Regions from separate parts of the Streptomyces sp. NPDC026589 genome, predicted to be linked through region 2. Evidence: riboswitches for the same ligand, from Rfam matches in the RefSeq annotation. Region 2 holds a riboswitch; each other region holds the start of a gene.
What was found. Region 2 has a riboswitch for cobalamin ahead of metE (5-methyltetrahydropteroyltriglutamate--homocysteine S-methyltransferase). Riboswitches for the same ligand answer to the same signal wherever they lie in the genome.
Positions count from the first base shown of each region.

Region 1 (5,870 bases), on a different contig from region 2:
CCGCTGGTAGGCGTCCAGCAGCAGCGACAGCACGGCCCCCTTGACCGCGCTCATCCGCTGCCGCGCCGCCATCGAGCCCGACGCGTCCACGACGAACAGCACGAGGTTGCCCTCACGCCCCTCCCGGGTCGCCTGCCGCAGATCGTCCCGGCGCACCACGAGCCCCCGCCCCGAGCGCCCGCGCGCCCGCTGGTGCGGGGCGGCGGCCTGCACGGTCGCGGCCAGGTGCAGCTTGGTCAGCGACCCCTGCGGGCGGCGGGCGCCGGTCGTACGCCCGTGCTCGGTACGGGCCCGGGAGCGCCGCCCCGCAGCGCCCGCGCCGAGCCCCGGTACGCTGAGCATCTTCGTCCGGAACGGCTCGGCGGACGCCACCGGCTGCTGCTCGGCCCCGGTGGACCGGCCGGGCGTGTCGGGAGTGCCCTCGGGAGGCCCGGACGGCGTGTCGTCGTCTTCCGAAGTCCCTGGCGGGGTGCGGTCGCCATCGGCCTGCGGCGGTACGCCGCCGCCACCGCCCCCGCCGCCACCGTCATCGGGGCCGGGGCCGGGATCGTCGTCGTTGCCCTGTCCCTCATCCCCTGCCGCCTCGTCCAGGGTCTGGTCGAGCTTGTCCTCGTCCAGGCCGGGCGCGTCGAACGGGTTGCGGCGACGCCGGTGGGGGAGCGCGAGGAGAGCGGCCTGCCGCACATCGTCGGCGGTGACCTCCTCGCGGCCCGCCCAGGCGGCCAGCGCGGTCGCGGTACGGGCCATCACGATGTCGGCCCGCATCCCGTCGACCTCGAACGCGGCGCAGGTCGCGGCGATCTGCCGCAACACGCCGTCACCGAGCACGACGCGGGGCAGCAGGGCGCGCGCGGCGGCGATGCGCTCCCGCAGGGCGCTCTCCTCCCCGGCCCAGCGCGCGGCGAACCCCTCGGGGTCGTCGTCGTACGCGAGCCTGCGCCGCACCACCTCGACCCGCTCGTCGGTGTCCCGGGAGGCGGCCACCTCGACGGTCAGCCCGAACCGGTCCAGCAACTGCGGCCGCAGCTCGCCCTCTTCCGGGTTCATCGTCCCGACGAGCAGGAACCGTGCCGCGTGCCGTACGGAGACGCCCTCGCGCTCGACGTACGAGGCGCCCATGGCCGCCGCGTCCAGCAGCAGATCCACCAGGTGGTCGTGGAGCAGGTTGACCTCGTCGACGTACAGGATCCCGCGGTGCGCGTCGGCCAGCAGCCCCGGCTCGAACGCCTTCACGCCCTCCGACAGCGCCCGCTCGATGTCCAGCGCCCCCACGAGCCGGTCCTCGGACGCGCCGACGGGCAGCTCCACGGTCCGCGCGGCCCGCGACACACCGACGGCCTCCGCGTGCGGCGCGTCGGGACACGCCGGATCGGGGGAGACGGGGTCGCAGGAGAACCGGCACCCCGGCACGACGGAGACCTCCGGCATGAGGGCGGCGAGCGCGCGCACGGCGGTGGACTTGGCGGTCCCCTTCTCGCCCCGTACGAGCACTCCGCCGACAGCCGGACTGACCGCGTTCAGCAACAGCCCGAGCCGCAGGTCGTCCTGCCCGACGATCGCGGTGAAGGGATACGGCGTACTCACTTGGCCTCCTGGTCGACATGAACAACAGCTGCTTCCCCGAGCCCCTGGGGCGTTGGCCCGGCACAATCAAGCCCCTCCGGCGATTGAGGAGCGGGGTCCGGGGCAGCGCCCCGGCTCGCCGGACCACCCGCACCCGTACCCGCGCCGGCCCCCGGCGAGGCGGGCGCCCCCGGCGGCACGAACGGCAACCCCGCAGGCGCACCCTCCTCGATCAACCGCCACAACGCGTCCGTGTCCGCGTGCTCCTCCACCAGATCCCCGAGCCGATCCAGCTGCTCCTCCCGCAACACCCCGAAACTCGTGTCCGGCGCCGGCACGAACCGCCGCCCGGCGGCCCGGGCCACCTCCACCAGGAACCGCCGCCGGAACGCGTCGCTCTCCAGAGACCCGTGCCAGTGCGTCCCCCACACCGCCCCCACCCGGCACCCGTCGAGGAACGGCTCCCCGCCCCGGACATCGGCCACCCCGTGGTGGATCTCGTACCCCTCCACCGGCTCGCCGAGCGCCGAACCGACCGGCCGCGCCAGCGTCTTGTCCCGGTCGAAGCGGATGCGCACCGGCAGCAGCCCGAGCCCGTCCACGACGCCGGCCCGCGACTCCACCTCGTCCTCGATCCGCTCGCCGAGCACCTGGAACCCGCCGCAGATCCCCAGCACCGGCCGGCCCTCCGCAGCCCTCCGCACCAGCGCGTCCGCGAGGCCCCGCTCGCGCAGCCAGGCCAGCGCCTTCACCGTGCCGCGCGTCCCGGGCACGATGACCAGGTCCGCGTCGGCCAGCTCCTCCGCCCGGTCCACGAACCGCACGACGACGCCCGGTTCGGCGGCCAGCGCGTCCACATCCGTGAAGTTCGACATCAGCGGTACGGCGCAGACCGCCACCCGCAGCACGTCCTCGCCGCGCGGGGGAGCCACGACCGACTCCCGCACCGCACCCCGCAGGGACACCCGCAGACCGTCCTCCTCGTCGATGCCGAGCCCGTGGGCGTACGGCAGCACCCCGTACGTCCGCCGCCCGGTCAGCCCGTACAGCATGTCCAGGCCCGGCTCCAGCAGCGAGACGTCGCCCCGGAACTTGTTCACCAGATAGCCCGCGACGAGCGCCTGGTCCTCCGCGCTCAACAACGCCGTCGTACCGAAGAAGGAAGCGAAGACCCCGCCCCGGTCGATGTCCCCGACCACCAGGACCGGGAACCTCGCGGCCCGCGCGATCCCCATGTTCACGATGTCCGTGCGCCGCAGATTGATCTCGGCCGGGGACCCGGCTCCTTCGCAGATGACCGCGTCGTACGTGGCCCTCAGCTCCTCCAGACAGTCCGTCACCGTCCCGAGCAACGCTTCCTGCCGCCCCCCGTGGTACCCCCGGGCGCTCATCTCTCCCACCGGCCTGCCCATCAGCACGACCTGGCTGGACCGGTCGCTGCCGGGTTTCAGCAGCACCGGGTTCATCAGCGCCGTCGGCTCCACCCGGGCGGCCTGCGCCTGCATCGCCTGGGCCCGGCCGATCTCCGCGCCCTGCCGGGTCACGAAGGAGTTCAGGGACATGTTCTGGGCCTTGAAGGGCGCGACCTTCACGCCCCGGCGCACCAGCCACCGGCAGATGCCCGCCGTGACCACGCTCTTGCCCGCGTCCGATGTGGTCCCCGCGACCAGCAGCCCGCCGCTCATACCCGCTCCCGTTCCCGTACCGCGTTCCGTGCCGGACCGTTCATGACCGCCCCCGACCCCGCTGCCGCCCTGCCGACGACCGTCCCGCGACCACGCGGCCCGCGACCATCCGCCCCGCCACGCACACGCCGAGGGCCAGCGCGCTCACCCGGCGCGACAGCCGTACCGCGCGTTCGATGTCCGCGCCCCGCACGTCCCGCCCGGACTCTCCGTTCAGTACCGGCCGGTGCTCGACGCGCCCCGCGTACGCCAGGGTCCCGCCCAGCCGCACACCGAGCGCCCCCGCGAACGCGGCCTCCACCGGCCCCGCGTTCGGGCTCGGGTGACGCCCCGCGTCCGCCCTCCAGGCGTGTACGGCCTCCCGGGGCCGCCCGCCGCCCGCTACGGCCAGCGCGGCCGTCAGCCGGGCGCCGGGCCACCCCGCGAGGTCGTCCAGACGGGCCGAGGCCCAGCCGTAACGGCGGTAGCGGGGTGACTTGTGGCCGACCATCGCGTCGAGCGTGTTCACCGCCCGGAAGCCGACGAGCCCCGGCACCCCGCCGATCGCCCCCCACACCAGCGCGCCGACGACGGCGTCCGAGGTGTTCTCGGCGACCGACTCGACGACCGCGCGGGCGATGCCCGGACCGTCCAGGGAGTGCGGATCGCGCCCGCACAGACGCGGCAGGCGCTCCCGCGCCACCTCCAGGTCCCCCGCGGCCAGGGCGCCGCCGATGGCGCGGGCCTCCCGCCCCAGTGACGTCCCCCCGACGACGGACCAGGCGGTGGCGGCGGTCAGCGCGACGGCGAGCGCGGGGCGTCCCCGGACGGCGCGCGCGGTCAGCGCTGCGGCCCCCACGGCGCCTCCGGCGCAGACGAGGGTGTGCAGCGCGCCCCGGCCCCGGCCGTCACGCCACAGCAGGGACTCCACCCGCGCGGCGGCGCGGCCGAATCCGGCGACGGGGTGGCCCCGGCGGGGGTCGCCGAGCAGGGCGTCGGCGATCAGCCCGGCCGTGGCGCCGTACGCGAAAACGCGGTCGGCACGCATGGCTCAGCCGGTCGCGGGGAGAGGTGCTCCGGCGCGATGGGCTGTCGTGGGAGGCACAGGAAGCGGCGCACGGCGGCCGGGCATGGCGTATGTCCTCACTCAGGGTCCGCGCCCTGGTTCGACGTGACCGGCGACGAGAGTCTCCTGGCTTCCGGATCCGCGGTTCCCCCGGCCTTCCAGCCCGCGCGAGCGGGCCGTGACGTTCCGTGTGGGGGAGCGCTCCCCGGTGACAGTGGCGGGACCGCGCCGGATTCGCACCGGCTTCCTCTGCTGTCGCCGTAAATGGCTCCGGCAGTCCACCACGCCCCGCGAACAACCGTCAACTCGCTGTTGACCTGCGAGGCTCCATTGTGCGCAGACACACATCGGGCCGGACACACGAGAGTGTGTCCGGCCCGAAGGGGTGCGGGGTGCGGGGTCAGGCGACGATCAGGTAGATCCCGTACGTGACCGCCGCCACGCACGCCGCGAAGCAGGCGTACGCGCCGGTGCGCGCCAGCGCGACCGATCCTCCGGAGGCGCTGCCTCCGGCCGTGGCGGACTGCTTGGAGAGGGCGACGATGCCCAGAGTGAAGAGGCCGACCAGCGCGACGGTGACCACGAGGCTGACACCGAAGACGGAGGCGAGAGCTGCCCAGTCGATTTTCATGCGGATCTGTCCTTACACCTTGGCCGGCGGCCGGGCCGGGTCGTCGGGCGCCGAGGCCGGGAGGGTGGTTGCGAGGTCGGCGGCCGGGCCGCCGACGGGCGGCGGCTGGACCGCCGCCATGGCGGTGGTGACGATGCCCTGGGGCTCGCCCTCCCCGTCCGTGTCGTTGACGTTGGTGTGGTCGACCGGCTGGCGGCGCGAGGCCAGCCAGATGGCGAACGAACCGCCCACCAGGATGACCGCCGTGACGGCGATGCCCCAGGGGCCCTGCTTGGTCAGGAACTCGGCGCCCGCACCGATCAGACCGGCCGCCGGGAGCGTCAGCCCCCAGGCGACGAACATCCGGGTGGCGGTGGACCAGCGGACCACGCCCCCCTTGCGGCCGAGGCCCGCGCCCATGACGGCACCGGAGCAGGACTGGGTGGTGGAGAGCGAGAAACCGAGGTGCGAGGAGGCCAGGATGACCGTCGCCGCGCTGGTCTGGGCGGCGAAGCCCTGCGGCGGCTGGAGGTCGGTCAGTCCCTTGCCCATCGTGCGGATGATGCGCCAGCCGCCGAGGTAGGTGCCGAGCGCGATGGCCACACCGGCGGAGACGATGACCCACATGGGCGGGTTGGAGCCGGGGGCGAGGACGCCGCCGGTGACCAGGGCCAGCGTGATGATGCCCATCGTCTTCTGGGCGTCGTTGGTGCCGTGGGCGAGCGAGACGAGACCGGCGGAGGCGATCTGTCCGGCCCGGTAGCCCTTGGCCGTCGACTTCAGCTGTCCCTCGTCGGTGACGTTCCGGTTGATCCGGTACGTCAGCCGCGTGGCGAGCATCGCGGCGAGGCCGGCGACCAGCGGGGCCGCGATCGCCGGGAGCAGCACCTTGGTGACGACGGTGCCGCCGTTGATCGAGGACCAGCCGGCCGACATGACGGCGGCGCCGATCAGTCCGCCGAACAGG
Region 1 covers NZ_JBEZYG010000002.1:571,446-577,315, forward strand. The annotation lists gene AB0F29_RS05580 (putative cobaltochelatase) at 1-1,584, opposite strand, end outside; gene AB0F29_RS05585 (cobyric acid synthase) at 1,581-3,248, opposite strand; gene AB0F29_RS05590 (cobalamin biosynthesis protein) at 3,289-4,275, opposite strand; cobalamin riboswitch at 4,413-4,544, opposite strand; gene AB0F29_RS05595 (hypothetical protein) at 4,694-4,924, opposite strand; gene AB0F29_RS05600 (inorganic phosphate transporter) at 4,937-5,870, opposite strand, start outside.
Region 1: linked by a shared signal. The riboswitch ahead of AB0F29_RS05590 (cobalamin biosynthesis protein) and the one ahead of metE (5-methyltetrahydropteroyltriglutamate--homocysteine S-methyltransferase) in region 2 are both predicted to bind cobalamin.

Region 2 (5,870 bases):
CGCTTCTGCGCGGCCCCGGCGATCTTGCCGACCTCGGTGGCGATGTCGTTGAGCGGCTGGTACCAGGCCTTGATGCCCATGTCCGCGAGGGCTTCGAGGACCCAGTCGTCCAGATAGGCGTAGCTGTCGGCGAACGACAGCCCGGAGACCAGGGACTGCGGGACGGCCAGCGAGTAGGTGATGGTGGAGCTGGGCTCGGCGAACATCGCGCCGCCGCCGGAGATCCGGCGTACGACGTTCACGCCGTGCCGCTCGACGCCCGCCGGGTCCACCTCGTTGCGCAGCGACTGGAAGCTTCCGATGATCACGGCGGGGGAGTCCCACTCCCAGACCCGCAGCGTCGGCGGCCGCAGCCCCGCCGCGACCTCGGCGGTGATGACCTCGTCGAGCGCCATGTGCAGCGCGGGCGACTGCGGGGCCTCGTGGATCAGCTGCCAGTCGTAGTCGCTCCACTCCGTGGCCTGCGCGAGCGCCCGGCGTACGGCGACGGCGACGCCCTCCGCGCTCAGTCCGAGCATCACCGTGGAATCGGGCAGCGCCGCCTCGATCCGGGCCGCGAGCCCGGCCGTGTCGGTGTTGGCCGGGGCGCCCTCCAGGGCCGCGTCGATCGCGAGGATCGCCTCGTCGGGTTCGAGGAAGAAGTCCCCGGCGACGCGGACGTTCCGCAGCGCCCCGCCCGCCACCTCCAGGTCCACCACGACCAGCTTGCCGCCGGGAACCTTGTACTCACCGTGCACAGCCATGCCTCCGCCCTAGGGTCCCGGCCACCGTTGTGAGCCGGGCACAAACGTCTACAACGCATGCGCGGGACCGGTTCATCCCGCCCACCCCTGGCATGATCGGCCGACATGAGCGACGCACCCCGTCACATCCTCGTCATCGGCATGGGCGCCGGCGACCCCGACCATCTGACGCTCGCCGCGGTGAAGGCCATGCGCCGGGCCGACGTCTTCCTCGTGCTGGGAAAGGGCAAGGAGAAGGACGCGCTGACCCGGCTGCGGCGGGACATCCTCGACGAACACCTCACCGGCCCCTACCGCGTCGTCGAGGCCGAGGACCCGTGGCGGGACCGCACCCAGCAGGATGCCGGGCGCTACACCTCGGCGGTGCACGACTGGCGCCACCGCCGCGCCGACATCTGTGAACGCCTGATCGTCCAGGAGCTCGCACCGGGGCAGTGCGGAGCCTTCCTCGTGTGGGGCGACCCGTCCTTGTACGACAGCACTCTCGCGATCCTCGACGACATCCGAGGCCGCGGAACGGTGGAATTCAGTCACGAGGTGATCCCCGGCATCAGCAGTGTCTCCGCCCTCGCCGCCCGGCACCGCGTCACCCTGAACCGGGTCGGCCGCCCCATCCACATCACCCCCGGGCGACGTCTCGCCCAGGGATTCCCCGAGGACTGCGACCTCGTCGTGATGCTCGACGGACATGAGAGCTTCACGCAGCTGACGGGCAGGGGATGGTGGATCCACTGGGGCGCCTACATCGGGACCCCGGAGGAGATCCTGGTCTCCGGCCCGCTGGACGAGGTGGCCGGCCGGATCAGCGGGCTGCGTGCGGAGGCGCGCGAACGGCACGGCTGGATCATGGACACCTACCTGCTGAGCCGACCGCCCGGCGCGGGCGGCGACTGACGGCCGATGACTGACGGGTCCACGTCGAGGCGCGGGCGGCGAGGGCCTCCGCACCCCGTCGTCGGACCAACAGGGGCGTCAGGGGTGTCAGGGAGTGTCGGGGGTGTCAGCGCCGGGTCTCGTGCGCCCTGATCACGCCGAGCCCGTGCCCCAGGCTCGGGCATTCGGCGGTGAGGTCGTCGCCCCGCACCAGGTAGTCGTGCACCCGGCCGTCCGCCGGTCGTTCGATCGCGCGATACAGCGTGCCGTTCACGGTGATCGTCCAGTCGTCGCCGTCCTGGGCCCACCCGACTGTCTTCTTCATCTGGCGTATTCCGTTTCCTCGGTCGGCCTCGCCGCGGGTCGGCGGCCGTGTAGTGGGAAGAAGAACGGCTTGTGACGCTCGGTGGTTCCGCAGTCCCTACGCCATTCGGTTACATCTGTGTCACTGTCACCTCCAGTGGACGCGGCCGACCTGACCAGTGGTCAGCACGCGGCTGACGAACGGCCGAACGAGCGGGGAACGGGCGTGGCGCGGCGTCCCGCCGCGACGGAGTCCGAGCCGGCGTCGGGGGAGTTCACCGACCCGTGTCTCACGTCACCATCCGAAGTGTGAACAACGGTGTGCGCGGGCCGGGCGTCCGCTTAGGCTGATCGGCGCAGCTGGTTCGCCCTGTCCGCCAGGCAGGGTGTCGTAAGAGGGAACCCGGTGGGAATCCGGGACTGCCCCGCAGCGGTGAGTGGGAACGACCGCCGTCATACGCACTGGGCCCGGCCGGGTCTGGGAAGCGACGGTCATTAGGTGTCTGCCCCGGCAGACGTGCCCGCGAGTCCGAAGACCTGCCCGTTGCCCGCACGCGACCGTTCGCGTGCGGAGATCTCGGTGACCTCGTGGGCGGGTCGGCGTAACCACCGGGCGGACGGACACGGTTCCACGTGTCCCGGTCTCCGCCCGATGCGTCATCCCTCCGCGTCCGCGTCCCGTCCCGGGGTCTGTCCCGCAGACACGCTCGCGAAGGAGAGTCACGTGACAGCGAAGCCCGCAGCCGCGGCAGCACAGGCCACCGTGTACGGCTACCCCCGCCAGGGCCAAAACCGTGAACTGAAGAAGGCCATCGAGGGTTACTGGAAGGGCCGCGTCGACGCCGACGTCCTCCGTAAGACCGCCGCCGAGCTGCGCCGGGGAACCTGGCAGCGGCTCGCCGAGGCCGGAGTCCACGAGGTGCCGACCGGTGACTTCTCGTACTACGACCATGTCCTGGACACCAGCGTCATGGTCGGCGCCGTCCCCGAGCGGCACCGCGAGGCCGTCGACGTCGACGCCCTCGACGGCTACTTCGCCATGGCCCGGGGCACGCAGGACGTCGCCCCGCTGGAGATGACGAAGTGGTTCGACACCAACTACCACTACCTGGTACCTGAGTTGCGGCCGGACACGGCGTTCGCCGCCGACTCCGCCAAGCAGGTCGCCGAGTTCCAGGAGGCGCTGGCCCTCGGTCTGACGCCCCGGCCGGTGCTGGTCGGACCCGTCACCTATCTCCTGCTCGCCAAGGCGGCCCCCGGGGTGGCGGCGGACTTCGAGCCGCTGACTCTCCTGGACCGGCTGCTTCCCGTGTACGCCGAGGTCCTCGCCGACCTGCGCGCGGCGGGCGCCACGTGGGTGCAGCTGGACGAACCCGCACTCGTCCAGGACCGCACCCCGGCCGAGCTGAACGCCGCCGCCCGCGCCTACCGCGAGCTCGGCGGACACGCCGACCGGCCCCGACTTCTGGTCGCCTCCTACTTCGGGCGGCTCGGCGAAGCGCTGGCGGTCCTGGCCAAGGCCCCCGTCGACGGGCTGGCCCTGGACTTCACCGAGTCCGGCGCGGGGAACCTCGACGACCTCGCGGCGGCCGGCGGACTGCCCGGCAAGCGCCTGGTCGCCGGTGTCGTGAACGGCCGCAACATCTGGATCAACGACTACGAGAAGTCGCTCGCCACCCTCGGCACCCTCCTCGGCCTCGCCGGCCGGGTCGACGTCTCCGCCTCCTGCTCCCTCCTCCATGTCCCGCTGGACGCCGACGCCGAGCAGGGCATCGATCCGGGGATCGCCCGCTGGCTCGCCTTCGCCCAGCAGAAGACCGAGGAGATCGTCGTTCTGGCCCGTGGTCTGGGCGGCGGCACGGACACCATCGCGGCCGAACTCGCCGCCAACCGCGCCGACCTGGCCTCACGCACCGACGCCGCGCTCACCCGCGACCCGGCCGTCCGCGCCCGTACGGCGGCCGTCACCGACGCGGACGGCCGCCGCTCCCAGCCGTACCCGGAACGCGCTGCCGCCCAACGCGCCCACCTCGGGCTGCCGCTGCTGCCGACGACCACCATCGGCTCGTTCCCGCAGACCACCGAAGTGCGCACGGCGCGCGCCGACCTGCGGGCGGGGCGGATCGACGAGGCCGGGTACGAGGAGCGCATCAAGGACGAGATCCGCGAGGTCCTCTCCTTCCAGGAGAAGGCCGGACTGGACGTCCTGGTGCACGGCGAGCCCGAACGCAACGACATGGTCCAGTACTTCGCCGAGCAGCTCACCGGTTACCTCGCCACCCAGCACGGCTGGGTGCAGTCCTACGGCACCCGGTACGTCCGGCCGCCGGTCCTCGCGGGTGACGTCTCGCGCCCCGGGCCGATGACGGTGCGCTGGACGACGTACGCGCAGTCGCTGACCGCACGCCCCGTCAAGGGCATGCTCACCGGCCCGGTCACCATGCTCGCCTGGTCCTTCGTCCGCGACGACCAGCCGCTTGGCGACACTGCCCGCCAGGTGGCCCTTGCCCTGCGCGACGAGGTGAACGACCTGGAGTCCGGCGGCACTTCGGTCATTCAGGTCGACGAGCCCGCGCTGCGCGAGACACTGCCGCTGCGGGCGGCCGAGCACGCCGCGTACCTGGAGTGGGCGACGGAGTCCTTCCGGCTCGCCACCTCCGGGGTGCGGCCGGACACCCAGATCCACACCCACATGTGCTACGCGGAGTTCGGCGACATCGTCCAGGCCATCGACGACCTCGACGCCGACGTCATCAGCCTGGAGGCGGCCCGCTCCCATATGCAGGTCGCCCGCGAACTGGCCGCCCACGGCTACCCCCGCGAGGCGGGCCCGGGCGTCTACGACATCCACTCCCCGCGCATCCCCAGCACCGAGGAGGCGGCGTCCCTGCTGCGCAAGGGGCTTGAGGCCATCCCGGCGACACGGCTGTGGGTGAACCCGGACTGCGGCCTGAAGACCCGCGGCTGGCCCGAGACCCGGGCCTCCCTGGAGAACCTGGTCGCCGCCGCGCGGGCGATCCGCGCGGAGCTGCCCACCGAAGCGGCGTGATCCGGGCCCGGTGCGGGAGGCGGTCACCACCGCTCCCGCACCGGGCCCTGCCTCTGCGGCTCCGGAGAGGACGCCCTCGGCCGAGGCCCCGGCTCGACGCGTCTGCGCAGGCGTGCGGGGGCCGCCGCACTCCCGTCGGCATGGGCCGTCGGCTCCGTCCCGACTACGCTCGGGGGAACGGTAGTTCGGACGCCGGTGGGTCACCCCGTACGACGGCAACGCGTTCTTTCGCACGGTCGGAGTTAGGTTAGCCTAACCAGCGAATACCCGGTGGTGGATCTTTCCTCGACCGGTGCCGCCCCGCGCGCGGGGCGGCACACCCGCACGACCCGCCGCGCACTCCGACCGAAGGGCTTCGCCATGTTGCGTGCTCAGGGCCTGCCGTCCTGCGAACTCCCCACGGAGCGTGGGGTGTGAGCGACGGTACGCAGCCGGCTCCCGGCTCGGAAGGGCCGCGGGAAGGTCTCGTCGCGGGCGGTGCGCACGGGCCGGACCGGCTACGGGCCCTCACCGCGATCGTTCTGGACGCGCTGGAGAAGGCCGTCCCGGCCCGGGGCGGCCCGCTGCCCGCCGGAGGGCCCGAGGCCGTGGCCCGGACCACCCTCGCCCTCTGCACCCCGGTCCTGCCGGAGGAGGGCATCGGACCCGAGGCCGCTCTCGGGGACCTGGTCCGCGCGGTCGCGGAAGGGGCCGCCGATCCGGCCGACCCCGCCTGCGTCGCCCATCTGCACTGCCCGCCGCTCGCCGTCGCCGTCGCGGCGGAGCTGGCCGGAGCGGCCCTCAACCCCTCCATGGACTCCTGGGACCAGGCGCCCGCCGCCGGCGTGATCGAAGAGCTGACCACGGCCGTACTGGCCCGCCTGGTCCACCCGACGGCCCCCGCCCCCGACGCCCTCATCACC
Region 2 covers NZ_JBEZYG010000032.1:74,170-80,039, reverse strand. The annotation lists gene AB0F29_RS36825 (biotin/lipoate A/B protein ligase family protein) at 1-737, opposite strand, end outside; gene cobF (precorrin-6A synthase (deacetylating)) at 849-1,637, shown strand; gene AB0F29_RS36815 (hypothetical protein) at 1,744-1,941, opposite strand; cobalamin riboswitch at 2,264-2,479, shown strand; gene metE (5-methyltetrahydropteroyltriglutamate--homocysteine S-methyltransferase) at 2,644-4,968, shown strand; gene AB0F29_RS36805 (aminotransferase class V-fold PLP-dependent enzyme) at 5,382-5,870, shown strand, end outside.

Region 3 (5,870 bases), on a different contig from region 2:
ACACCGCTGTGAGCAGCAGGACGCCGGCGACCATGAGGAATCCGGCGTAGCTGAGGGTGAGCTTGAGGCGGACGCTCAACCCGGGCCGCCTAGCCACGGTCCCAACCGTCGCCGCGACCGGTGCCGGACGCTGTGCCGATGCGGTAGCCGACGCCCGGCACGGTGGCGATGATCCACGGTTCGCCGAGGCGCTTGCGCAGGGCCGAGACGGTGATGCGTACGGCGTTGGTGAACGGGTCGGCGTTCTCGTCCCACGCGCGTTCCAGGAGCTCTTCGGCGCTGACGACACCGCCGTCGGCGGCGACGAGGACATCGAGTACCGCGAACTGCTTCCTGGTCAGCGCGACGTAGCGGCCGTCCCGGTAGACCTCCCTGCGGAAGGTGTCCAGCCGCAGACCCGCGATCTCCCGCACGGGCGGTCTGCTGTGGGCGCGTCTGCGGTCGAGCGCTCTGAGCCTGAGCACGAGCTCCCGCAGATCGAACGGTTTCGTGAGGTAGTCGTCGGCGCCGAGTCCGAACCCGGAAGCCTTGTCGTCGAGGCGGTCGGCCGCAGTGAGCATGAGGATCGGCATGCCACTGCCGGAGGCGACGATGTGTTCGGCGATCTCGTCGCCGGACGGCCCGGGGACGTCGCGGTCCAGGACGGCGATGTCGTAGGTGTTGACGCTCAGCAGCTCCAGAGCGCTGTCCCCGTCCCCCGCGATGTCCGCCGCGATCGCTTCGAGACGCAGGCCGTCGCGGACGGCCTCCGCCAGATAGGGCTCGTCCTCGACGATCAGCACGCGCATGGGCCGATGCTACGAGCCGGCACCTATCGTCGGCGTATCGAAAACCGCATACATGTCCGCAACACCTCGCTGCCTTGACTCGCGGTATGACTCGACCACCGCCGTCAGTGCGAACAACACCCCACCGGAGACGCGGGCCCCTTGTCGTCGGCGCGGTAGCCGTCGTGGCAGCGATCGCGGCAGCCCTCGGCCACTCCCTGCTGAACCCGACGCACGCCCCGTCGGCCTCGACCTCACCGCGCCCCCCGTCCGCCGCCCCCTCTTCGGCGCCGGCATCGCTGCCTCCTCCACTTCACCGTGAACTCCGTGGAGCGCTGGGAGCGGCCGACGGGGCCGTACCCGACGGCGTGACGGTGCTCGACGACGGGATCCCGGCCGTCACCAACCTCGATGCGGATCTGCTCGCGGCCCTCCGTCGGGCGGCGCGGGAGGCGGCGCGGGACGGCGTCGAGTTCGCCGTCAACAGCGGCTGGCGATCACCGGAGTACCAGAATCAGCTGCTCCGCAAGGCGATCGCGCGGTACGGGTCCGAGGCCGAGGCCGCCCGATGGGTGGCCACCGCGACGACGTCACCGCACGTGTCGGGGGACGCGGTCGACATCGGGCCGGCCGACGCGACGGAGTGGCTGACCGAGCACGGCGCCGCGTACGGACTGTGCCAGACCTACCGGAACGAACCCTGGCACTACGAGCTGCGCACGGAAGCGATCGACCGGGGCTGCCCGCGCATGTACGCGGACCCCACCCAGGACCCCAGGATGCGACAGTGACCGACGCCGAGCGAGGACAGACGATGACGCAGGTGGACACAGCGGGCACCGCCCAGGGCGACATGGCCACAGCCGGGACGGCGCAGAGCGGCATGGACACCTCCGGTTCCGGGCGGAGCGACGCCGGCCCCGGGGGCGCCGGTCCCCGGCACACCGGCGCGAGGACCGGCCCCTGGAAGCGCGGCCGGGTGCTCGCGGCGGCGGCGCTGCTGCTGGGCCTCTTCCTGCTGCTGCACGCGAGCATCCCGAACCGGATCGGGAACCTCGGCAGCCTGGTGGAGACCTTCCTCCCCTGGTTCGGCCTGTTCATCCCGGTGCTGCTGGCCGGGGCGCTGCTGCGCCGCGCCGTCCCCGCACTCGTCGCGCTGCTGCTGCCGGCCGCCGTGTGGCTGAACCTCTTCGGCGGGCTGCTCACCGACAAGTCCCACCCGGGCGGCGACCTCACCGTGGTCAGCCACAACGTCGGCGCCGACAACCCCGACGCGGCGGGCACCGCACGCGCCCTGGCCGCCTCCGGTGCGGATGTGCTGGCACTGGAGGAGCTGGACCCGGCGGTCCGGAGGACGTACGAGAAGGAGCTGGCGACGACGTACCCGCACCACACGGTGCTGGGCACGGTCGGCGTGTGGAGCGGGCTGCCGCTGTCGGACACCCGCCCGGTCGACGTCGAGATGGACGCCGGACCGCTGGGGGACGCGAAGCCCGACGACGTCAGACTGGAGTACAACCGGGGGCTGCGCACCACGGTGGCCACGGACCACGGGCCCCTGGCGGTGTACGTGACGCACCTCGGATCCGTACGGGTGAATCCCCGGGCGGGCCTCTCGTCGGGCCAACGGGACGCCGGCGCGCAGTCGCTCGGCCGGGCCGTCGCCGCCGAGCGGAACGAGCGGGTGGTGCTGCTCGGCGATCTGAACGGAACCCTGGACGACCGCGCGTACGCGGGCATCACCTCGCGGATGCGATCGGTGCAGGAGGCGGCGGGCGACGGGTTCGGCTTCAGCTGGCCCGCCGCCTTCCCGGTGGTGCGGATCGACCAGATCCTGGTCCGGGGCGTGGAGCCGGAGAGCTCGTGGCTGCTGCCCGCGACCGGCAGCGACCACCTCCCGGTGGCGGCCCGCATCAGCTGGTGAACACCGTGGAGGCATCCGGACTCATCCGGGCCTCCCTCCCGCCTCGGGGAGGGCGACAGAACCTTCCGTGTGCCGCTGCCGTTCACCCTCCGCCGGGGGAGGGGGAACGCACGCGCTAGGCTGCGTTCCGCCACGGGGGAAGTCCGGTCGAAATCCGGCGCTGACCCGCAACGGTAGACGGAGCCTCCAGGCTCCGTGAGCCCGATCACCCGTGGCCGAGAAGGCTCCTGACGATTCGCCGTGGACTGCGAATGGGCGCTGCGCGGGGCGGCCGCCGTCCGGGGCCGCTCCTCATCGCGCGACGCACGGCCCGAGGCGAAAGCGACCGGCCTGTGGCCACGTCACTCGACCGCATACCCTCCAAGCCGTCGCGCCCCGCGTACGTCGGCACCGGACCGGCTCCACCCCGGCGCGTACCCCTGCCGTTCCTCCTGGCCGGCCTGTGCGCGGCCCTGCCCCTCTCCCTCCTCTGCGGGGCGGCACTCGGGGCGTCGGGGCTCTCCTGGGCGGAGGTGACGCGCTACCTGTGGGCAGGGCTGACCGGCGGGGCCATCGGCCCCGACGAGGTCCCGGCCTACACCATCGTCTGGGAACTGCGCCTGCCACGAGCCGTGCTGGCGGCCGTCGTCGGGGCCGGCCTGTCCGCCATTGGCGTCGCCGTCCAGGCCATGGTGCGCAACGCGCTGGCCGACCCGTTCGTCCTCGGTATCTCCTCGGGCGCGGCGGTCGGCGCCAACGCCGTACTCATCTTCGGTGCCTTGGGGGCGCTGGGCATCTGGGCGCTGTCCACGGCGGCGTTCCTCTCCGCGCTCCTCGCCATGCTGCTCGTGTACGCGGTGGCCCGTACCGAACGCGGACTGACCCCGCTGCGGCTCGTCCTGACGGGGACCGCGATGTACTACGGGTTCTCCGCCGTCACCACGTTCATGGTGTTCGCTGCCGAGCGCGGGGAAGCGGCCCGCTCCGCGATGATGTGGCTGCTCGGCAGCCTGAGCGGGGCCAACTGGGCCGCCGTGCCGATCGCCGCCGGAGCGGTGCTCGCCGGCCTCGCGCACCTCGGCTGGTCGGCACGGCGCCTGAACGCCCTCGCCATGGGCGACGAGACCGCCGCCGCACTCGGGGTCGATCCCGGGAGGCTGCGCAAGGAGCTCTTCCTCGTCTCCGCGGCCGTCACCGGGGCGGTCGTCGCGGTGAGCGGAGCGATCGGCTTCGTCGGCCTGATGGTCCCGCACGCCGCACGGATGCTGGTCGGCGCGGACCACCGCCGGCTCCTGGCCGTAGCCCCTCTGGCGGGAGCCGTCCTGCTGATCTGGGTGGATGTCCTCTCGCGCGTGGTGCTGGCACCGGCCGAGCTGCCGGTGGGCGTCCTCACCGCGGTCATCGGCGTTCCCTGCTTCATTCTCCTCATGCGCCGGCGCTCCTACTCCTTCGGAGGCATCTGATGCGGATCGACATCGACGCGCTGACCGTCGAGATCGCCGGTGCACGGCTCGTGGACCAGGTCACCCTGGGCGCGGCCGACGGGCAGCTCGTCGGCCTGGTCGGTCCCAACGGCAGCGGGAAGTCGACCCTGTTGCGCTGTGTCTACCGGGCCCTGCGCCCCTCGGCCGGCGCCGTGAGGATCGGCGGTGAGGACCTTCACGCCCTGAGCACGCGGGAAGGCGCCCGACGGCTCGCGGCCCTTCCGCAGGACGCGGTCGCCGAATTCGACTTCACCGTCGCCGAGATCGTCGCCATGGGGCGGCTGCCGCACCAGGGGCCGGTGGCGCGGGCATCCGACGAGGACCGCCGCCTCTGCGACGAGGCGCTGGCGGGGGTCGGCGCGGAACACCTGGCCGAACGCGGCTTCCTCACCCTCTCCGGCGGTGAGCGGCAGCGTGTCCTGATCGCCCGCGCCCTCGCCCAGCAGCCCCGGGTCCTGGTGCTCGACGAACCCACCAACCACCTGGACATCGCCCACCAGTTGGAGGTCCTCGCCCTGGTCCGCGGCAGCGGCCTGACCGTGCTCACCGCCCTGCACGACCTCAACCTCGCGGCCCTGCACTGCGACCTGGTCCACGTCATCGACAGCGGCCGGATCGTCGCCTCCGGGGCCCCGTACGAGGTCCTGACCACCGAGCTGCTGGCCGATGTCTTCGGCGTACGGGCGCACCGGGTCGCGCATCCGGAGACCGGCGCGCTCCAACTGCTCTTCGACCTCCCTCCCGCCCGCCCCACCTCCTGAAGGAGCCTCGACCACCATGCCCAACCCCCTGCGTCCCGCGGCGCTCGTGCTCGCGGCCGCCCTGGTCCTCACCGGCTGTGGAGCGGACGTCACCTCACAGGCCGACGGGAAGGACCGCACGTTGGAGGCCGACCGCCACTATCCGGTGACCGTCGAGAACTGCGGGGAGAAGAAGACGTACGACAGGGCCCCGCAGCGCGTCGTCACCAACGACACCGGCATCACCGAGATCATGTTCGCCCTCGGGCTGGAGGACCACATGGCCGGGTACGTGATGCCCGACGACAAGGGCGACATGACGTCCGTCCCCTGGAAGGACGGCTACAAGAAGACCAAGTGGCTCTCCAAGGAGCGGATCAACAAGGAACTGGTCCTCGACGCCCGCGCCGACCTGGTCTTCGCCGGCTGGAACTACGGGTTCAACGAGGGTGAGGGTTTCACCCCCGCCGAACTGGAGCGCGTGGGCGTCGACTCGTACCTGCTCAGCGAGTCGTGCCGCAACGGGCAGGGCAAGGCCCGCGGAGTCATGCCCCCGCTCGAAGCGCTCTACACCGACCTGCGGAACCTCGGAAAGATCTTCGACGTCGAGGACCGGGCGGACACCCTCATCACGTCGTTCCGCGAGGAGGTCGCCGACGCGCGGGCGAAGGCGCCCGAGGGCGGCGACCGCCTCCGCGTCTTCCTGTACGACGACGGGAAGGACAAGCCGTTGACCTCGGGTGCGTACGCCGGACCGCACGACATCATCACCAAGGCCGGCGGCGACCACATCATGAAGGACCTCAAGGACAGCTGGACGACGGTGGGCTGGGAGACCGTGGTCGACCGGGACCCCGAGGTCATCGTCATCAACAACTACGGGGACACCGGAGCGGACGAGAAGCGGAGGTTCCTGAAGTCCTACAAGCCGCTCGCCGGTGTATCCGCGATTCAGAACGACCGGATCGTCGTGCTC
Region 3 covers NZ_JBEZYG010000028.1:48,809-54,678, reverse strand. The annotation lists gene AB0F29_RS34755 (HAMP domain-containing sensor histidine kinase) at 1-97, opposite strand, end outside; gene AB0F29_RS34750 (response regulator transcription factor) at 90-788, opposite strand; gene AB0F29_RS34745 (M15 family metallopeptidase) at 953-1,558, shown strand; gene AB0F29_RS34740 (endonuclease/exonuclease/phosphatase family protein) at 1,582-2,691, shown strand; cobalamin riboswitch at 2,795-2,923, shown strand; gene AB0F29_RS34735 (iron ABC transporter permease) at 3,024-4,133, shown strand; gene AB0F29_RS34730 (ABC transporter ATP-binding protein) at 4,133-4,915, shown strand; gene AB0F29_RS34725 (ABC transporter substrate-binding protein) at 4,932-5,870, shown strand, end outside.
Region 3: linked by a shared signal. The riboswitch ahead of AB0F29_RS34735 (iron ABC transporter permease) and the one ahead of metE (5-methyltetrahydropteroyltriglutamate--homocysteine S-methyltransferase) in region 2 are both predicted to bind cobalamin.

Region 4 (5,870 bases), on a different contig from region 2:
GTCAGCTCCTGGACGCCCTGGAGCTCCATGAAGGAGAACGGGTTCTCCGAGCCGTACACCGTCGGGAAGCCGAGGCGGGCGAGCCGCTGGTCGGCGACGCACTCCAGGTACTGGCGCATCGACTCCGTGTTCATGCCCGGCAGGCCCTCGCCGCACAGGTCGCGGCCGAACTGCAGCTCCGCCTCGACCGCTTCCCGCAGCATGTCGGTGACCTGCTGCTCCAGCGCGTCGTCGAAGAGCTCCGGCTCCTCCTTGCGGACGGTGTCCACGACCTCGAACGCGAAGTTCATGTGCATCGTCTCGTCACGGAACACCCAGTTGGTGCCCGTGGCGAGACCGTGCAGCAGACCGCGCGAGCGGAACCAGTACACGTACGCGAACGCGCCGTAGAAGAACAGCCCCTCGATGCAGGCCGCGAAGCAGATCAGGTTCAGCAGGAAACGGCGGCGGTCGGCCTTCGTCTCCAGCCGGTCGATCTTCTCGACCGAATCCATCCACTTGAAGCAGAACTGCGCCTTCTCACGGATCGAGGGGATCTCCTCGACCGCGTCGAACGCCGCCGCCCGGTCGTCCGGGTCGGGCAGATAGGTGTCCAGCAGCGTCAGATAGAACTGGACGTGTACGGCCTCCTCGAAGAGCTGCCGCGACAGGTACAGCCGCGCCTCGGGGGAGTTGATGTGCTTGTACAGCGTCAGCACGAGGTTGTTGGAGACGATCGAGTCACCGGTCGCGAAGAACGCCACCAGTCGGCCGATCATGTGCTGCTCGCCCGGCGACAGCTTGGCGAGGTCGGAGACGTCCGAGTGGAGGTCGACCTCCTCCACGGTCCAGGTGTTCTTGATCGCGTCCCGGTAGCGCTCGTAGAAGTCCGGGTAGCGCATGGGACGCAGGGTCAGTTCGAAGCCCGGGTCGAGCAGGTTCTTGGTGTCGTTGGTGCTCATTACTGGCAGGCCTCGCAGGACTCGGGGTTTTCCAGGGAGCAGGCGATGGCGTCCGCGTCGGGAGCCGACGCCTGCTGTACGGGAATGGGGGCGGCGGCCGACGCCTGGCCGGACGCGGCACGGGCGATCCGGGTCGCCGGGCGCGAACGCAGGTAGTACGTCGTCTTCAGCCCCTGCTTCCAGGCGTACGCGTACATCGAGGAGAGCTTGCCGATCGTCGGCGTCTCCAGGAACAGGTTGAGCGACTGGCTCTGGTCGAGGAACGGCGTACGGGCCGCCGCCATGTCGATCAGGCCGCGCTGCGGGATCTCCCACGCCGTGCGGTAGAGCGCCCGCACGTCGTCGGGGATCCAGGCGAAGCCCTGGACGGAGCCGCTCGCCTCGCGCAGCGCCTCACGGGTGCGGGAGTCCCACACGCCGAGCTTCTTCAGCTCGTCCACCAGATAGGCGTTGACCTGGAGGAACTCACCGCTGAGCGTCTCGCGCTTGAACAGGTTGGAGACCTGCGGCTCGATGCACTCGTACACCCCGGCGATCGAGGCGATCGTGGCGGTCGGGGCGATGGCCAGCAGCAGCGAGTTGCGCATGCCGGTCTTCGCGATCCGGGCGCGCAGGGCGTCCCAGCGCTCCGGCCAGTTCAGCTCGGTGTCGTAGTGGTCGGGGTGCAGCACCCCGCGCGCGGCCCGGGTCTCGGACCAGGCCGGCAGCGGGCCGGAGCGCTCCGCCAGGTCGCAGGACGCCTCGTACGCGGCCAGCATGATCCGCTCGGAGATCTTCGTGGAGAGCGCCCGGGCCCCAGGGGAGTCGAAGGGCAGGCGCAGCTGGAAGAAGACGTCCTGGAGGCCCATCGCGCCCAGGCCCACGGGCCGCCAGCGGGAGTTGGAGCGCCCGGCCTGCTCGGTCGGGTAGAAGTTGATGTCGACGACCCGGTCGAGGAAGGTCACGGCGGTCCGCACGGTGGCGTCCAGGCGGTCCCAGTCGATCGAGCCGTCCGCCACGAACGCGCCGAGGTTGACCGAGCCCAGGTTGCAGACGGCCGTCTCGCCGTCGTCCGTGACTTCGAGGATCTCCGTGCACAGGTTGGAGGAGTGCACGACCCGGCCCGGCTCGGCGGTCTGGTTCGCGGTCCGGTTGGAGGCGTCCTTGAACGTCATCCAGCCCTGGCCTGTCTGCGCGAGGGTCCGCATCATCCGGCCGTACAGCTCACGTGCCGGAATCGTCCTGCGCGCCAGGCCCTTGGCCTCGGCCGCCCGGTAGGCCGCGTCGAACGCGTCGCCCCACAGGTCGACCAGCTCGGGCACGTCGGCGGGGGAGAACAGCGACCACTCGGTGTCCGCGTCGACCCGGCGCATGAACTCGTCCGGGATCCAGTGCGCCAGGTTCAGGTTGTGCGTACGCCGCTGGTCCTCGCCCGTGTTGTCGCGGAGCTCCAGGAACTCCTCGATGTCCGCGTGCCAGGTCTCCAGGTAGACCGCCGCCGCGCCCTTGCGCCGGCCGCCCTGGTTCACCGCCGCGACGGAGGCGTCCAGCGTCTTCAGGAACGGCACGATGCCGTTGGAGTGCCCGTTGGTGCCCCGGATCAGCGACCCCCGGGCGCGGATGCGGGAGTACGAGAGACCGATGCCGCCCGCGTGCTTGGAGAGCCGCGCCACCTGGTGGTAGCGGTCGTAGATCGAGTCCAGCTCGTCCTTGGGCGAGTCCAGCAGATAGCAGGAGGACATCTGCGGGTGCCGGGTGCCGGAGTTGAAGAGCGTGGGGGAGGAGGGGAGGTAGTCCAGCCGGCTCATCAGCCCGTAGAGCGCGGCGACCTCGTCCAGCGCCCGCACCGACTCGTCCTCGGCGAGGCCCGCGGCCACGCGCAGCATGAAGTGCTGCGGGGTCTCGATGACCTGCCGGGAGATCGGGTGGCGCAGCAGGTAGCGGCTGTGCAGCGTCCGCAGACCGAAGTAGCCGAAGCGGTCGTCGGCGCCGTCCGCCAGGGCCTGTTCGACGAGCTTGTCCAGGGCGGCCGAGTGGAGCGCGACGAACGCGGCGGTGCGCTCCGCGATCAGGCCCTCGCGGTGGCCCACGGCGACCGAGGCGGAGAAGGACGTCGCGCCCTGGCCCGCGGCCTCGTCCGCGATCGTGCGGGTCAGCAGCCTGGCCGCCAGCCGGGAGTACGCCGGGTCCTCGGAGATGAGCCCCGCGGCGGCCTCGGTGGCCAGCGAGCGCAGCTCGGCCTCGTCGGAGCGGGCGTTGCGTCCGCGCAGCGCGGCGGCGGCGACCCGTCCGGGGTCGGTGTCGGGAAGATCGACGGTGAGGTCGGTCAGGGTCCGCAGCAGGGCGGTCCCGGGTCCGTCGTTCGTGCCTGCTCCGGACGTGGTGGAGGCAGCGGATTCGGTGGCTGAAACCGGATCGGCGGGCGCGATGGTCACTGGGCTTTCCCTCGCTCGGCAGGGGCCGGCGGCAGGCGGGGAAGCCGGGCAGCGCGAAACCCGGGGCAGGGCAGCACAGCTGACGGCGTCCACCGGCCTATCCGCGAGACCCGGACGTCTGGCGTCCGGTTCGGTCGAGCCGGACGCGCTGTCGACAGGTCTTCGGACTTGCGGGTGCGCAAAAGCGCACCGATCACACCGTTGCGGGACAGTTCCGGATTCGCACCGGATTCCCCTGCGGCGACAGCGAGGTCGAGCATACATGTGGGGGCCGCCGGATGAAGCGGCCCCCACATGTTGTGTCGCGGCGATTCAACGCGCCCCTCAGGAAGGCGCCTCCAGCTCCAGTCGGAAGGTCATGAGCCGTAGTGCCGGCACCGGTTCCCAGTCCCGTTCGGGGGTCCGTACGAAGCCGAGCCGACGGTAGATCCTATGGGCTCCGAGCATGCCCGGCCGCGTCGACAGCACCAGCGCCCGCACGCCGTCGGCGGACCGGGCGCGCTCGACGCACGCCCGCACGAGAGCCTCTCCCACGCCCCGCCCACGCCCATCGAGGGCCACCGCCAGCATCCGGAACTCGGCCTCGTCCGGACCGGCGATGTCGCGCCACGGGGTGCCGGGTGCGGCATACGTCACGCCGCCGAGCACCGCCCCGTCCACGTCGAGCGCGACGAGGACCTCGGCCTCGGCCGCACGCTGCTCCACCGCCCGCAGCTTGAGCAGATACGGATCCCGCGGGCCGTCCAGCAGACCGTCGCCGAGATACGCCTCGGCGATGATCCCGCCGAGGGCGGCGTACTCGCCGGGCTCCGCCGCCCTGATCGTCAGATCCATCAGCCACTCGCTCCCACGTCAACACCCACGTCAACACCCACGTCAACACCCACGTCAACACCCACGCCGGCTCCCACGTCGGCCCCTCGTTCCCCTGTCAGCCACTTGCTCCCACGCCGTTGTCGGGCGCGCCGTCGCCCACCGGCGGCAGGTCGCCGCGTTCGACCGGCTGCCGCCCCCCGGCCTCGTCGGCAGGCGGCAGCACCTGGTCCAGCTCGCGGTCGTCGGCGCGGTGGGCGGCCCGTGCCGCCGACCGCAGCGTCGCCCGGTCCACCTCGTCGGGCGCCCCGCTCACGGTGACCACGAGTCCGCCCTGTTCCCGTGCGTACGCGTGGCCCGAATCCGTGGCCCGGTACCACTGTTCGCCGTCCCGCTCGCACGTCTTCAGGGGCTCCTGGCCGCCGGCGGGCGCGGGGTCCTTCGTACAGTCGGCCCCGGCGTGCGCCCGGCGCTCCACCCGCAGCTGGATCTGCCCGCCGTCGGGCGTGGTGTAGACGCTGCCGAACCCGTCGTCGCCGATTGCCCCGACCGACTGGCGGGCCAGGGCGTACCCCGGGACTTCGGTCACCCACACGTGCTCCGCGACGGTCTGCGCGGCCAGCGCCCGCGCCTCCAGCTCCGCCCGGTCGGGCGCGGGGTCCGCCGAGGCGCTCCGGTCGGCCGTCTCCGTGCCGGTCGCCACCTCGGTGCCGCAGCCCGTCGCCGCCGCCAGGCTCAGCGCCAGCGCCAGGGTGGTGAGTACGGGACGGAGCCGGGGCTGCCGGGGATGCGGTGTCATGGGCACATCCTTTCGTACGGTGAGGGCTCCGCGCACCGGGAAATCGAGCGGCGCCCGAGCCGGTGCGAGGGTGCGAAAAAGGGGCCGCCGCGCCCCCGGCAGGGGTGCGGCGGCCCCGATCGGCCGGTGGTGCTCAGCAGCAGCGGAAGCCCTCGCGGGGATCCGCCTCGCGGGCGTCCATGCGGCTGCGTTCGAAGGCGCGACGGCTCATCACCGGCGTGTCCGGATCGTGGGTCCTCGCGTGCGCCACATAGCGGTCGTACGTCGACTCGCCGGTCAGCTCACGGACGTACCAGCGGATCCGTCCGGCCACCCGTCGTACGTCCGCGACCGTCATGTCCGGCTCCCCGTCTCCGCCGCCTCCTTGCGGATGCCGCCCTCGGGGCCGACTCCGGCGGCGGCCAGCTCGGCCTTCTCCTCCTTGGTCGCGAAGAGCGAGGCCGGGGCGACGAGCTTGGACTCGACGTACGGCGTCTCGTGCAGTTTGACGCTCTCCGGGTCGCGGATGGCTTTGTAACAGACCCGCCCGGCGTCCACGAGCACCACGATGATGAGGAGCGCGAAGAGCGCGCTCAGCACCCCGTCGACGGTGGAGTTGGTGACGACGGTCCGCATGTCGTCCATGTTCTTCGCGGGGGCCAGCACCTCGCCCGCGTCGATGCCCGCCTGGTACTTGTCGCGCTGGGCGAAGAAGCCGATCTTGACGTCGTCGGAGAAGATCTTCTGCCAGCTCGCGGTGAGGGTGACCGCCACGTCCCAGGCGAGCGGGACCGCGGTGACCCACGCCCACTTCAGGCGGCCGGACTTGACGAGCAGGGTGGTGCAGACGGCCAGCGCGACGGCCGCCAGCAACTGGTTGGCGATGCCGAAGAGCGGGAACAGCTGGTTGATGCCGCCCAGCGG
Region 4 covers NZ_JBEZYG010000022.1:68,936-74,805, reverse strand. The annotation lists gene AB0F29_RS31125 (ribonucleotide-diphosphate reductase subunit beta) at 1-941, opposite strand, end outside; gene AB0F29_RS31120 (ribonucleoside-diphosphate reductase subunit alpha) at 941-3,355, opposite strand; cobalamin riboswitch at 3,491-3,627, opposite strand; gene AB0F29_RS31115 (GNAT family N-acetyltransferase) at 3,680-4,189, opposite strand; gene AB0F29_RS31110 (hypothetical protein) at 4,287-4,967, opposite strand; gene AB0F29_RS31105 (YbdD/YjiX family protein) at 5,101-5,304, opposite strand; gene AB0F29_RS31100 (carbon starvation CstA family protein) at 5,301-5,870, opposite strand, start outside.
Region 4: linked by a shared signal. The riboswitch ahead of AB0F29_RS31120 (ribonucleoside-diphosphate reductase subunit alpha) and the one ahead of metE (5-methyltetrahydropteroyltriglutamate--homocysteine S-methyltransferase) in region 2 are both predicted to bind cobalamin.